DNA from 3 places in the Pantoea sp. PGP6 genome. Region 1 is predicted to be linked to each of the others. Evidence: predicted binding sites of a transcription regulator. Region 1 holds the regulator's gene; each other region holds the start of a gene.

Region 1 (3,280 bases):
CATCAAAACTGAGTGGAATCGGCGAGCCGCTGTAACGAATGTGCTCAGTGCCCGCCACCCGCTGAGCGCGGTGAATGTGGCCGAGCGCGATGTAATCCACGTCCGGGAACGCGGAGGCCGGGAAGGCGTCCAGCGTGCCGATATAGATGTCACGCACCGAGTCGCTCTGGCTGACGCCGACGGTGGTGAGGTGACCGGTAGCCACGATTGGCAGAGCCGGCTCCAGCGCCCGCGCAGCAGCCACGCGCTGCTGATAATGGTGAGCAATCGCCTCCAGCAGCGAGGTCTGCTTGTCGCGTCCGGACTGTCCGGCGCGGCTGCGCAGAATATCGCGCGGTCGCAGATAAGGAATGGCGCACAGCAGCACGCCCGGCTCGCCCTGACGGGTGGTGAGCAGCAGCACATCGCTGTTGGTCTGAGGCGTGGCGATCACCCGGGTATTCAGGCAGGCGAGCAGTTCGCGTGACTCATTGAGCGTCGCCACCGAGTCGTGATTGCCCGCCAGCACAATCAGCTGACAGCCGCTGGGCTGCAGCGCCACCACAAAGCGGTTGAACATTTCGCGCGCGTAGCTGGGCGGGGTGCCGGTATCGAACAGATCGCCCGCAACGATTAACGCATCCACCTGATGCTGTTCAATCTGGATCAACAACCAGTCAAGAAACGCCTGATGTTCCGCCGCCCGACTCTTGTTGTAAAAGAACTGCCCCAGATGCCAGTCCGCAGTATGAATGATGCGCATAAAACTCCCTGCCGTTGTAATTCGCCCGGCGATTATACTGGCTCTGCGGCCAAAGCGAAAAATTGTCGCTGCGCTGTCATAATTGATTACCACTGGCCTGAATGAGCGGTTATGTTTTTCATAAAAGTGTCACAAATCTGACGCATAATGGCGCCGCGAATCTCAGTGACAGCCGTCATATCAGCAGGAGTAATAATGGCTAAGCGCATTTTGGTTGTGGAAGATGAAGCCCCAATCCGTGAAATGTTGTGCTTTGTTCTGGAGCAGAACGACTATCAGCCAATTGAGGCGGAAGATTATGACAGCGCAGTGGGGAAGCTGATTGAACCCTGGCCCGATTTGATTCTGCTGGACTGGATGTTACCCGGCGGCAGCGGCATTCAGTTTATTAAGCATCTGAAACGCGAAGCGATGACCCGCGATATTCCGGTGATGATGCTCACCGCACGTGGTGAAGAAGAGGACCGGGTGCGTGGGCTGGAAGTCGGCGCTGACGATTACATCACCAAGCCCTTCTCGCCAAAAGAGCTGATGGCGCGCATCAAAGCCGTCATGCGCCGTATTTCACCGATGGCGGTGGAAGAGGTGATTGAGATGCAGGGACTGAGTCTGGATCCCTCCTCGCATCGGGTGATGTCCGAAACCACGCCGCTGGAAATGGGCCCTACCGAATATAAACTACTGCACTTCTTTATGACGCACCCGGAGCGGGTTTACAGCCGCGAGCAGCTGCTGAACCATGTCTGGGGCACCAACGTGTATGTCGAAGATCGCACCGTCGATGTTCACATTCGCCGTTTACGTAAAGCGCTGGAAGTCTCCGGCCACGATCGCATGGTACAAACCGTCCGTGGAACAGGGTATCGTTTCTCTGCCCGCTACTAAACGGAGTTTTCACCGTGCTGGAACGCCTCTCCTGGAAGAGATTACTGTCAGAACTGCTGCTGGCGTGTCTGCCTGCGCTGCTGCTTGGCCTGCTGTTCGGTTATCTGCCGTGGCTGCTGTTGCTGAGCGTACTGGCGGTGCTGCTGTGGCATTTCCATAACCTGATGCGCCTGTCGCACTGGTTGTGGCTCGATCGCACTATGACGCCGCCGGCTGGGCGGGCCAGCTGGGAACCGCTGTTTTACGGGCTCTACCAGATGCAGTTACGCAACCGGCGGCGGCGGCGTGAACTCGGCAACCTGATTAAACGCTTTCGCAGCGGCGCTGAGTCGCTGCCAGATGCGGTGATCCTCACCACCGAAGAGGGCACCATTTTCTGGTGCAACGGGCTGGCGCAACAGCATCTCGGGCTACGCTGGCCGGAAGATAATGGCCAGAACATCCTCAACCTGCTGCGTTATCCGGAATTCTCGCGCTATATCCGCCAGCGTGACTTCGACAAACCCCTGACGCTGGTGCTGAATAACCAGTACCACATGGAATTTCGCGTCATGCCCTACAGTGAAGGGCAGTGGCTGCTGGTGGCGCGTGACGTCACCCAGATGCACCAGCTGGAAGGGGCGCGCCGTAACTTCTTTGCCAACGTCAGCCATGAACTGCGTACCCCGCTGACGGTGCTGCAGGGCTATCTGGAGATGATGAATGACTCGGTGATGAACGAGCGTTCACGCGGCAAGGCGCTGCATACCATGTCGGAGCAGACGCGCCGCATGGACAGCCTGGTCAAGCAGCTGCTGACGCTGTCGCGGATTGAAGCTGCGCCCGCGATCGATCTGAAAGAGAAGGTCGATGTGCCGGTGATGCTCCGGCTGCTGCAACACGAGGCCGCCACCCTGAGCGGCGGACGTCACGACATCCATTTCCATACCGATCCGCATCTGAAAGTCTTTGGCAACGATGAACAGCTGCGCAGCGCCATCTCCAACCTGGTCTACAACGCGGTAAACCACACGCCGGAGGGCACGCGCATTGATATCAGCTGGCTGCGCAGTAAGCAGGGCGCAACGTTTCGGGTGTGCGATAACGGACCGGGCATTGCGGCTGAACATATTCCCCGTCTCACCGAGCGTTTCTACCGGGTCGATAAGGCGCGATCGCGGGCGACCGGCGGCAGCGGACTGGGGCTGGCGATCGTGAAACATGCCCTGAGCCACCATAATGCGCGGCTGGATATCACCAGCGTGCCGCATCAGGAGACCTGTTTTACCTTTACCTTGCCGGCAAGGTTGATTGCCAGCAGTGGGATGCAGGAGAATGCCCTCCATTAATGGCTGACGGATCTGCTTGATGCGCGCACTTGTTTTGTTGATGGTCATTTTATTGCCGGGCATGGCGCTGGCACAGCCCGGCGCGCTGTCGGGCAACCTTAGCAGCGTCGGGTCTGATACCCTGGGCTACCTGATGACGCTGTGGGGCGAGGACTTCAGTCGGCAGGCTCCGGGCGTCAATGTGCAGGTGCAGGCATCCGGATCGTCGACCGCGCCGACTGCGCTGGCTGCCGGTGCGGCGCAGCTCGGACCAATGAGCCGCCCGATGCAGGCGGATGAACGGCAGGCGTTTGAAGCGCGCTATGGTTATCCTCCGCTGGCGGTA
Region 2 (3,280 bases), 3.1 Mb from region 1:
TGCTGTATCAGTATGTCGACGGGGCGGGCTTTTTCACCTCTCACGGCCAGCCCAGCAAACAGGTGCGACTGGTGACCTATATCTGGGCGAAACGCTATCTTGATCATCATGATGACGAATTTATTCGTCGCTGCGAGCGGGTAAGGGGACAGTTTATGCTGACCAGCGCGCTGTGCGGACTGGTGGTGATCAGCCTGGTGGCGATGGCGATCTGGCATTAAAAAGGGCGACTTGCGTCGCCCTCTGATCTCGCTGGCATTACACCAGTTTTAAGGCAATCCAGTAGAGCGAACCTGACAGCACAATACATACCGGCAGCGTGAAGATCCACGCCATGGCGATGTTTTTGATGGTCCGGCTCTGCAATCCGCCGCCGTCAACCAGCATGGTACCGGCGACTGACGAAGAGAGGATGTGGGTGGTCGAAACCGGCATTCCGGTATAGCTGGCGACGCCGATAGAGAGCGCTGCCGTGACCTGGGCTGACATTCCCTGTGCATAGGTCATGCCTTTTTTACCAATCTTCTCACCAATGGTGGTGGCAACACGACGCCAGCCAATCATGGTGCCGGTGCCGAGCGCTAACGCAACCGCAACGATAATCCAGACCGGCGCATACTCGATGGTGCCAAGCAGATCGCCTTTCAGCTTATTGAGGAAGCGCTGATCGTCCGGGGTGGTTTCCGGCAGCTTGGCCGCTTTGTCCGCCGTATCTGAGATACACAGCAGCAGGCGACGCATCTGGCCGCGCTGATCCACCGTCAGCTGATCGTAACTTTGCAGATTATTCAGCAGCACCTGTGCGCGCTGAACCGCCTGTAACGCGCGGGCGCTGTCACAGTGGAACTCCTGCGGGCTGGTTGATGGCACTTCTTCCGGCGTCGGCAGCTTAGGCGGCGCCATCTGGATGATATGCGTCAGCGAAGCGTTGTGCTGCTGATAATACTGCTCCAGATGATTGACCGCATCGCGGGTCCGGGTGATGTCGTAGCCCGAGGCATTCATGTTTACCACGAAGCCGGCCGGAGCCACGCCGATCAACACCAGCATAATCAGACCGATGCCTTTCTGGCCGTCATTCGCGCCATGCGAATAGCTGACGCCGATCGCTGAAACAATCAGGGCGATGCGGGTCCAGAACGGCGGCTTTTTCTTGCCGTCGATCTTTTCGCGGTCGGCTGGCGTCATATGGATGCGGGCACGCTTTTTGGTGCTGCTCCAGTAACGACGCAGAATAAAGATCAGGCCACCGGCGATCGCCAGGCCGACAATCGGCGACAGGATCAGAGACAGGAAGATGTTCAGCACTTTCGGGATGTTGAGTGCATCAACCACCGAGGTACCGGTCATCAGGGCGTTGGTCAGACCGATACCAATAATGGCGCCGATCAGGGTATGGGAGCTGGATGCCGGCAGACCCAGATACCAGGTGCCGAGATTCCAGATAATCGCCGCCAGCAGCATAGAAAACACCATGGCGAGACCGTGAGCCGATCCAACATTTAATAACAGATCGGTGGGGAGCATATGAACAATGGCATAGGCGACACTCAATCCACCGAGTAGCACGCCAAAAAAGTTAAAGACGCCTGCCATAACCACAGCAAGCTGGGCACGCATGGCACGCGTATAGATGACCGTCGCAACTGCGTTGGCCGTGTCGTGGAAGCCGTTGATTGCTTCGTAAAACAATACAAACAGCAGGGCAAGAACCAATAACAGGCCAGTACTGAGGTCTAGACCAGCAAACAGATGTAGCATAAACGTTACGCCATTTTTGGAGGACATGAACGCGGCGCATTATCCGCGACAACGTGCTGTATGGGAAAGGAAAATATAGCCTTAATTTGACCTTTAGCAGTAACGTAGCCGGGTTAAAGGGGGAAAAAGGCCCAGATATTAGTCAGTTACATTATGACACATTTACGGCAAATTTTTGACGCTGGCGTCTCAGTGAGCAGATCACTACAATCTGCGCCTTTCCGATTAAGTGAGTAAACCGCCGTGGAACAGTTTGACGTTATCATCATTGGTGCCGGGGCCGCAGGGCTGTTCTGTGCCGCCCAGGCCGGACAGCGCGGGCGTCGCGTATTGCTGCTGGATAACGGCAAAAAGCCGGGACGTAAGATCCTGATGTCGGGCGGAGGGCGCTGCAACTTCACCAATCTCTACACTGAACCGGCGGCCTATCTGTCACATAACCCTCATTTCTGTAAGTCGGCGCTGGCGCGTTATACCCAGTGGGATTTTATCGATCTGGTCAATCGTCACCAGATAGCCTGGCATGAGAAAACCCTTGGCCAGCTGTTTTGTGATGATTCCGCTCAGCAGATTGTCGATCTGCTGCTGGCCGAGTGCGAAAAGGGCCAGGTGACGCTGCGGTTACGCAGTGAAGTGCTGAGCGTGACGCGTGACGACAGCGGCTACACCCTGCAACTCAACGGCAGCACGGTTCAGGCGGAAAAACTGGTCATCGCCAGTGGCGGTCTGTCGATGCCCGGCCTGGGCGCATCGCCGTTTGGCTATAAAATTGCTGAACAGTTTGGTCTGACCGTCTTCCCGACGCGCGCTGCGCTGGTGCCGTTTACCCTGCATAAGCCGCTGCTGGAACAGCTACAGACTTTGTCCGGCGTGGCCCTGGAGACCACCATCGACGCGCAGGATGGCACCCGCTTTAAAGAGGCGATGCTGTTTACCCATCGGGGACTCTCTGGCCCGGCGGTGTTGCAGATCTCCAGCTACTGGCTGCCGGGTGAGTTCGTCACTATCGATCTGTCGCCTGCCACGCCGCTCGACGCCTTTCTGACCGTTCAGCGTGAGGCGCATCCGAACCTCAGCCTGAAGAACAGCCTGGCAAAAATTCTGCCGAAACGGCTGGTGGAGGTGCTGCAAACGCTGAAGGTGGTGCCCGATATCACCCTGAAGCAGCTCAACAGCAAGCAGCAGGCGGAGCTGGTGCAGACGCTGCACGCCTGGCGTATTCAGCCAAACGGAACCGAAGGCTATCGCACTGCTGAAGTGACGCTGGGCGGCGTGGATACCACCCAGCTCTCTTCGAAAACCATGGAAGCACGGACGGTACCGGGCCTCTATTTCATTGGTGAAGTGGTGGATGTGACCGGCTGGCTGGGGGGATATAACTTCCAGTGGGCGTGGAGTTCCGCCTGGGCGTGCGCCCAGGCGTTGTAAATCGCGCGACTACCAGCGCTGATGCACGTAAGGGGCGATCTTCGCCTGATAAATCTGCTTCAGCGCCGCCATGGTCTCGTCAGACAGCGCG
Region 3 (3,280 bases), 3.3 Mb from region 1:
AATCGGTACCAGCGCACCAAATTGTTCGTTGGGGGCATCCCAGGTTTTGGTCCACAAAAAGGAGAAACCAAACTTCTGAATGCTTGGCCATGAGGAGATGATCAGGGAGACGATAATGCCGCCCATCAGCAACAGGACGATCAGCGCGGCAAGCTTGACCAGCGCACCAAATATTCTGTCACCTTGCTTGCCTGGGGCTTTGAATGCCGGCTTGGTTGCAGCCATAGAAGTCTCAGTCTTCAGGAGTTATCAGGGCGGCAGTACGCCGCCCGTTGGGTCTGACCGAACCGGAGTCCGGCCAGGGTCGGTCAATTACTGATAAAGCGCCTTACCAGAACTGTCTTTGATATTGGCTTTCCAGGCAGCGCGAATCTGCTCGGTCACGCTCTCTGGCAGGGCGGCATAATCCAGCGCGGTAGCGGTTTTGCTGCCGTTTTTGTATGCCCAGTCAAAGAACTTCAGCACTTCGCTGCCTTTGGCCGCATTAGCCTGATCTTTGTAAACCAGGATAAAGGTGGTGGAAGAGATAGGCCAGGCATCCGCGCCTTTCTGGAAGGTCAGGTCCTGAGCAAATGATTTGCTCCAGTCTGCGCCTTTCGCCGCGTTGCTGAAGCTGGTTTCGCCTGGGGCGACCGGTTTGCCATCAGCGTCCATCAGTTTGGTGTAGGTCAGGTTGTTCTGTTTGGCGTAGGCGTATTCCACATAGCCGATTGAACCCGGCAGACGCTGTACAAACGCAGCCACGCCGTCGTTGCCTTTGCCACCCAGACCGACCGGCCAGTTTACGGTGTTGCCTTTACCGATTTTGCTGTTCCAGTCCGGGTTCACTTTCGCCAGGTAGCTGGTGAAGACAAACGAAGTACCGGAACCATCAGCGCGGCGTACCACGTTGATATTAGTCTCTGGCAGTTTCACGCCCGGGTTCAGTTTAGCGATCGCCGGATCGTTCCACTTTTTGATGGTGCCGAGGTAGATGTCGCCGACGGTTTTACCGTCCAGCGTCAGTTCACCTGATTTGATGCCCGGCAGGTTAACCGCCAGCACCACGCCGCCGATCACCGTCGGGAACTGGAACAGGCCATTTTTCTGCAGATCTTCATCTTTCATTGGCGCATCGGACGCACCGAAATCGACGGTTTTGGCGATGATTTGTTTCACGCCGCCAGATGAACCGATGCCCTGGTAGTTAACTTTACTACCGGTGGCTTGCTGATACTCTGCTGCCCACTTGGCATAAACCGGCGCCGGGAACGTCCCGCCTGCGCCCGTCAGATCGGTGGCCGCAAAAGCAGATACCGCGCTGACTGCAAAGGTGGCGGCGAGGATTCGGGCTACGGTGCTACGCATCAGTGTCATGTTCCCTCCAGGGGAGAAAATTCAGGCTCGGGGCCGTTTTAGTAAGAGTCAGTGATTGCTGCAGGAGGGAAAATAGGACAGTTTGATGACAGTGAAATGTACGAAATATGACAGTTATATGACAGCAGGCAAAAATGAAGCGGGCCCGCGACCGGGCCCACTTTGTTATTCTACGGTAACCGATTTCGCCAGGTTACGCGGCTGATCGACGTCAGTGCCTTTGATCAGCGCGACGTGATACGACAGTAGCTGCAACGGCACGGTATAGAAGATTGGCGCAATCACCTCTTCAACGTGGGGCAGCGGGATAATCTTCATCCCGTCACTGTCGCTGAAGCCCGCATCCTGATCGGCAAACACATACAGCAGACCGCCGCGTGCCCGCACCTCTTCGATGTTGGATTTGAGCTTCTCCAGCAGTTCGTTGTTGGGTGCCACCACGATCACCGGCATATCGGCATCAATCAGCGCCAGCGGGCCGTGCTTCAGCTCGCCCGCCGCATAGGCTTCGGCGTGAATGTAGGAGATCTCCTTCAGCTTCAGCGCCCCTTCCATGGCGATCGGATACTGATCGCCGCGGCCGAGGAACAGCGCATGATGCTTATCTGAGAAGCCCTCTGCCAGATTTTCAATCAGCTTATCCTGCGCCAGCATCTGTTCGATCCGGCTGGGCAGCGCCTGCAGCGCATGGACAATCTCATGCTCGGTTTCCGCCGCCATGCCTTTCAGCCGGCCCAGCTTCGCCACCAGCATCAGTAACACTGCCAGCTGCGTAGTAAAGGCTTTGGTCGAGGCAACACCGATTTCGGTGCCCGCTTTGGTCATCAGCGCCAAATCAGATTCCCGCACCAGCGACGAACCGGCCACGTTACACACCGCCAGGGAACCGAGATAGCCCAGCTCTTTGGAGAGACGCAGCGCTGCCAGGGTATCGGCCGTTTCGCCCGATTGCGATAAGGTGATCAGCAGGCTGTTTTTCCGCACCGCCGACTTGCGGTAGCGAAACTCAGAGGCGATCTCGACATCACACGGAATATTGGCCAGCGACTCAAACCAGTAGCGTGACACCATACCGGAGTTATACGAGGTGCCGCAGGCGATAATCTGGATATGCTCCACCTGCGCCAGCAGCGCTTCTGCACCTGCGCCCAGCTCGCTGAGATCGACCTGGCCGTGACTGAAACGGCCGCTCAGGGTGCTTTTCAGCGCCATCGGCTGCTCGTAGATCTCTTTCTGCATGTAATGGCGGTAGATGCCTTTGTCACCGGCATCATACTGCAGGGTCGATTCGATCTCTGCGCGCGTCACCGGTTTACCAGTACGATCAACGATGGTCACATCGCGACGGCTGATTTCAGCGATATCACCCTCTTCCAGATAGATGAACCGACGCGTCACCGGCAGCAGCGCCAGCTGATCGGAGGCAATAAAGTTCTCGCCCACGCCACGGCCAATCACCAGCGGGCTGCCGGAGCGTGCCGCCACCAGCAGCGACGGATCGCGGCTGTCCATGATCACCATGCCATAGGCGCCGCGCAGTTGCGGGATGACGCGTAGCACCACTTCACGCAGCGTTCCGCCCTGCTTCTGCTCCCAGTGAACCAGATGCGCCACCACTTCGGTGTCGGTTTCAGAGGCAAACACGTAACCACGCTCGATCATCGCAGCGCGCAGCGGCTCATGGTTTTCAATGATGCCGTTGTGCACGATAACGATGTGCTCAGAAACGTGCGGATGCGCATTGGCTTCCGACGGCTCGCCGTGCGTTGCCCAACGCGTATGGGCAATACCGGTGCCGCCAATCAGCGGCTGCTGTTCGGCTGCATCGGCCAGCTTCTGCACTTTCCCTAAACGTCGCAGGCGCGTTACGTGCCCCTGACGATCGACCACGGCCAGACCGGCCGAATCATATCCGCGATACTCA

Evidence for each region. Region 1 encodes PhoB, which activates phosphate uptake and scavenging genes when phosphate is short. Its sites were predicted from a motif close to CTGTCATAAAACTGNCNNAT; they were not measured.
Region 2: pitA (inorganic phosphate transporter PitA) is a predicted target of PhoB. The motif match lies at 1,913-1,932, and genes of this name have one in related genera.
Region 3: pstS (phosphate ABC transporter substrate-binding protein PstS) is a predicted target of PhoB. The motif match lies at 1,462-1,481, and genes of this name have one in related genera.

Annotation. Positions count from the first base shown of each region.
Region 1 is NZ_JBQBMA010000001.1:3,371,911-3,375,190, reverse strand. Features, by position in the region: gene sbcD (exonuclease subunit SbcD) at 1-742, opposite strand, end outside; gene phoB (phosphate response regulator transcription factor PhoB) at 938-1,627, shown strand; gene phoR (phosphate regulon sensor histidine kinase PhoR) at 1,642-2,955, shown strand; gene ACLIBF_RS16465 (PstS family phosphate ABC transporter substrate-binding protein) at 2,975-3,280, shown strand, end outside.
Region 2 is NZ_JBQBMA010000001.1:288,923-292,202, forward strand. Features, by position in the region: gene uspB (universal stress protein UspB) at 1-221, shown strand, start outside; gene pitA (inorganic phosphate transporter PitA) at 259-1,761, opposite strand; gene ACLIBF_RS01340 (BaiN/RdsA family NAD(P)/FAD-dependent oxidoreductase) at 2,005-3,189, shown strand; gene ACLIBF_RS01345 (aldo/keto reductase) at 3,199-3,280, opposite strand, start outside.
Region 3 is NZ_JBQBMA010000001.1:52,633-55,912, forward strand. Features, by position in the region: gene pstC (phosphate ABC transporter permease PstC) at 1-225, opposite strand, end outside; gene pstS (phosphate ABC transporter substrate-binding protein PstS) at 313-1,356, opposite strand; gene glmS (glutamine--fructose-6-phosphate transaminase (isomerizing)) at 1,522-3,280, opposite strand, start outside.